2 regions of the Mycolicibacterium aubagnense genome follow, and region 2 is predicted to be linked to the other one. Evidence: predicted binding sites of a transcription regulator. Region 2 holds the regulator's gene; the other holds the start of a gene.
The links. Region 2 encodes LexA, which represses DNA repair genes until DNA is damaged. Its sites were predicted from a motif close to CGAACANNTGTTCG; they were not measured.
Positions count from the first base shown of each region.

Region 1: G6N59_RS01750 (HNH endonuclease signature motif containing protein) is a predicted target of LexA. The motif match lies at 1,015-1,028, and genes of this name have one in related genera.

Region 1 is NZ_AP022577.1:311,347-313,744, forward strand. It holds gene G6N59_RS01750 (HNH endonuclease signature motif containing protein) at 1-1,011, opposite strand, end outside; gene G6N59_RS01755 (ATPase) at 1,160-1,528, opposite strand; gene pgl (6-phosphogluconolactonase) at 1,531-2,265, opposite strand; gene opcA (glucose-6-phosphate dehydrogenase assembly protein OpcA) at 2,258-2,398, opposite strand, start outside.
Region 2 is NZ_AP022577.1:5,844,221-5,846,618, forward strand. It holds gene G6N59_RS27945 (sunset domain-containing protein) at 1-899, shown strand, start outside; gene lexA (transcriptional repressor LexA) at 966-1,676, opposite strand; gene G6N59_RS27955 (LysM peptidoglycan-binding domain-containing protein) at 1,927-2,398, shown strand, end outside.

The DNA of each region.
Region 1 (2,398 bases), 520 kb from region 2:
GAAGACGACGAGGTAGTGGTCGGCCCCTGCGGTGGCGGCCATCTGGACCAGATCACCGACCGGGATTTTCGACCCCGTGTGGGTGAGCGCGACCCCGGCGCGCTTCTCCAGCTCGGTGACGGTGGTGGTGGCCACCACGGTGACAGGCAGACCGTTGTGCTCACCGAGCATGCCCGAGGACAGCAGCATCCGGCACATCGCGGCGAACGCGTCGTGGCGACGCTGGGCGGGGCTGCGGGTGTCGGAGTTGATCTGCTCGGCTGACGGGGTACCCGACACGCAGGGCTGCGCATCGGCGGGATTACACATGCCCGGGGCCGCGTATTTGTCCACCAATGCGTCGAAGTACGCGCGCGCTTCGGGGGTCAGGACGCCCTGCAGATCCGACATCGAGTCCGGTCGTTGCCTGCCCACGGTGAGGCCGCGCTGGCGGGCCCGTTCGGCATCATCAGGCAACGGCCCATCCTGATCGAGTAGATACAACAGCGCCTCGGCGGCGGCACGCAACTCTTCGGGGGTCTGGTGCCGCGCCCCGGCGACCAGGGACTGCTCGAACTGCCGGCGGGTCGCCAGGTCCACCCAGGTAGGCAGTTTTGTCATGGCGTGGCCGAGCACTTTGACATGTTCGGGATTGATCGCCCCGGCTGCTTGCGCGGCGGCCGCGGCCTCCCACTGCGGCGGCAACGGTTCGCCGGTCAACCCCGTGCGGGGTCCGAGATGTTCGGCATCGCGGACCCGGCGGTTAGCTTCGGTGGTGTTGATGTGCAGCCGGATGCGCAGCACCTCGGCCCAGTTTTTCGCCCCAATCTCGCGGGCGGTGGCCTGGGCTTGTGCGGCAACCAGGATGTGATGATCGGCCGTCTCGGCCGCACACCTCAGCTGTTCGCGCAGGGACTGCAGTTCCAGCAGGTCGGCGATGTCCAGGCCGGTGTAGTCGAGACCATTGACCGCGGCGACCGCGTCCTCCAGTGCCGCGTAGGCGGTGAGGATGGTGGCGCGGTCGGTGGCCATATTCGAACACTAGTTCGACCGACTGACAACTCGCTGTGACGAATGAGCCGCTAGTCGCCCACTGTGACCAGCGAAAACAAAGTGGCCAAAGTTTTTTCGGCCGCGCGTCAGCGGAGTGGGACTCGGGGCACACTTTGGAGAGGCCGGCTTACGGAACCAAGCCGCGAACCGACTTCAGCACGCCCCGTACCGCGCTCTCGGTGACCGTGATGGGTGAGAGGACGGTCTCGGCGACGCCGACGATGGCTTCGACGCGCGTCACGATCGCTTCCATCCGGCCGACCACGCCGAAAATGCGGGGCGCGAGTTCATCGATCTGGGTGATGGTCTCATTGAATCTCGACATCGTCGTATCGAGGTCGCCCGTCAGCGTGCTGAGGGTGGCCAGTGTGCCTTCCATGTCGACCAACAGTGCGTCGACCTGGGAGACGGTGACGTCGGCGTTGAGTGCCGCCTGCGTCAGCGTCCGGATGCGGCCGCCGACCGGACGGGTCCGCCCATCGCCTTTGTCGACCATGGCTACAGTTTTGCCGCCGCAGCTGCGTCGAGCAACCACACGGTCGCCTCGGACCCGATCGCACCCGCCGCCGGAAAATCAACGGCTGCCGCGCCACCGACAGCCGCTGCCACGGCATCGGCCTTCTCGGCACCGGCCACGACGAGCCACACCTGGCGGGAGCGGCGGACCGCGGGGAGCGTCAGCGTGATCCGCCGCGGCGGCGGTTTGGGGGAGTCGGTGACGGCGACGACGTACCGCGCGGTCTCCCGCACCGCGTCGGTGTGCGGGAACAATGAGTTGACGTGACCTTCGCCGCCCATGCCCAGCAGGTGCACGTCGAATTCCGGTGTCGGCGAACCATTCCCGGCGACCAGGGCCAGCTCGCGCGCGTAGGCGGCCGCTGCGGCATCGATATCGTCGCCGAACTCACCGTCGCTCGCGGCCATCGCGTGTACGTTCTCCGCCGGAATGGCAACGGAATTCAGCAGTGCCTCCCGCGCCTGCTTGATGTTCCGATCGGCATCGTCTGCCGGCACGAACCGATCGTCACCCCAGAACAGGTGCACCTTGGTCCAGTCGATGGGGTGGCCGCCGACATGTTTGAGCAGCTTGATGCCGGTGCCGCCACCGGTCAGCACGATGTAGGCCACGCCGCGGGCTTCGATCGCGTCGTTGATCGCCGCCACGAGGCGGTCGCCCGCGGCAGTCACCAAAGTATCGGCGTCGGAATACTTCTCGATGATCTGCTCAGACATAAACGACCTTGTCCAGGCCCACCAGGGCGCGATGATAGATCTCGTCGGCATCGAGCCGCCGCATCTCTTCGGCGAGGCAATCGCGAGCTTCCCTGCGGGCCAAGGGAATCCGGGCATCGGGCCGGCCGGTGCG
Region 2 (2,398 bases):
CCGACCAGGATGTTCTCGACGAGCACGATGCGTACGACTACGACGACCACGAGTTCGGTGACGGGGAGTACGGCGACCCGCAATACGTGGACGACCACGGCGACACCGAGTACGCCGCCGAGTCCGCTCCCGAGAGCGAGCATTTCGACGCACCGCACGGCGGGCCCGAATTCCAGAGCAACCCGGACGTCATCGACACCGCGCCGACGGTGTACCCCGATTTCACGGCGGAGCAACCTGCGGGCGAGGCGCCCGCGGGAGAGTCAGAGGCGCAGCCCGAGGATGAGGCCCAGCCTGTCGACGCCGGCGAGCCCACTGAGCCCGAGCCGGTCGCTGATGAACCCGCAGACGAGCCGACGGCATCGGTGCAGCTTCCCGAGGCTCTGCGCCGCGGTGGCGCGGCGGCGGGCATGACCGCGGCCGGGCTCGCGGGGTTCGCGGGCCTGCGGCATCGAGAACCCGGCGACCGCGTGTGGGCCGCACCGGCCGCCGCTGAGACCGCTGCCTCGGACTCGGACGTTGACGAGCACGCTGACGAGCACGCGCCCGGGTCCGAGGAGCAGGTCGTCGATGCTGAGCGGGCCGAGGTCCCTGCGGGCGAGCCGGCGGGCGAACCGCCGGCCGAGTCGCGCGCGGACGCCACGTCGGCGGAGGACGCCGTGACGGCCGGTCCGGCCAGTGGTAGGCACCACGCCCTGGGTGCGGAGGAGCCCGAGACCGCGCAGATGTCGTTCCGTGTCGCGACCGGCGCGGAACCGCCTGAAGGCTACGTCATCAAGGCCAACACGAAGTCGGGTCTGTACTGGGTGCCGGATGCGCCCGGATACGACGACGCCGACGTTGAAATCTGGTTCGCCAGTGAGGAATTCGCGGTCACCAACGGATTCATCCGAGGCTGACCGCGCCAACGCCTGAGCCCCGCTGCGAGCGACTGCAGCGGGGCTCAACTCTTGGTCTGGGAGGCGTCAGATCTTGCGGATGACGGTCACGACCTTGCCGAGGATGACCGCGTCATTGCCCGGGATCGGATCGAAGGCCGGGTTGTGCGGCATGAGCCACACCTGGCCCTTGGCGCGCTTGAAGGTCTTGACCGTGGCTTCGCCGTCGATCATCGCCGCGACGATGTCGCCGTTGTCGGCCACGTTCTGCTGCCGCACGACGACCCAGTCCCCGTCGCAGATCGCGGCGTCGATCATGGACTCGCCGACCACCTTCAGCAGGAACAATGAGCCCTCGCCCACGAGTTCGCGGGGGAGCGGGAATACATCTTCGACGGCTTCCTCGGCGAGGATCGGGCCGCCGGCGGCGATCCGGCCGAGCACCGGCACGAAAGTCGGTTCGGGCAGGGCGTCCGAACCGGCGACATCGGTGGTGATGGTGGCGCCGTTCGTCTCGTCAGAGCCCCGGACATCCACGGCCCGCGGGCGGTTCGGATCGCGGCGCAGATAGCCCTTCTTCTCCAGCGTGCGCAGCTGGTGGGCTACAGATGACGTGGAGGTCAGGCCCACCGCATCGCCGATCTCGCGGATGCTGGGCGGGTAGCCGCGCGTGGTCACCGAGGCGCGGATGACGTCGAGGATGGTCCGCTGACGTTCGGTGAGACTGCTGGACCGGCCGCCCGACTGGGCGTCGGGGCTGCGATCGGTGCCGTCCGGGGTGTCGGTGCTGTCGCTCATATGGACGAATCTAGCCCAGTGCACACGAATCATCAAACATGTGTTCGAGATCGGCTGCATCGGCGTGTCGCGGCCGGGCTCCACTGTGACGTCGCGAAAGCCGGGGCGAATCAGCGGAACCGAACTTGTCGGTGGGCCGTCGTATCGTTCGCAACAGTTCGATCACATGTTCTACCGTTCGAACGTTTGGGCGATATAGTCGAACATAAGAGCGATCGAACCTATGTACGAACTCAGGAGAGGAATCGACATGACCGTCATCACCCGCGAGTACCCGACCGATGTCGTCGTCCGCACCGTGCCCCGGCGCGCCGACGTGAATCGTCACCGCCAGGCTCGGCTGCGGCCGGCCGGTTCCCGTCCCTCGGGCGCGGCATTCCGGCACCGGGGCACCGGTGTCTTGACCTCCCGTGCCTCACACCGGCGCAACCCGGTCACGCCGTTGACCACGGTGATGCTGGCCCTGGTCGCTGCGGGGATCACGGTGTGGCTGGGCCTGGTGGCACAGTTCGGGGAGGCTGTCCAGCCGACCGCATCGGCCGCGTCGGTGCCCGCGCAGCTCGCGGTGGTCCGGGTGCAGACCGGGGAGTCGATTCAGCAGGTCGCCCGGCGGGTGGCGCCCGACGCCCCTGTCAGTGCCGTCGTCGACCGCATCAAGGAGCTGAACAAGCTGCCGTCGGTGGCCCTGAACGCCGGGCAGACGCTGATTGCTCCGGTCGGCT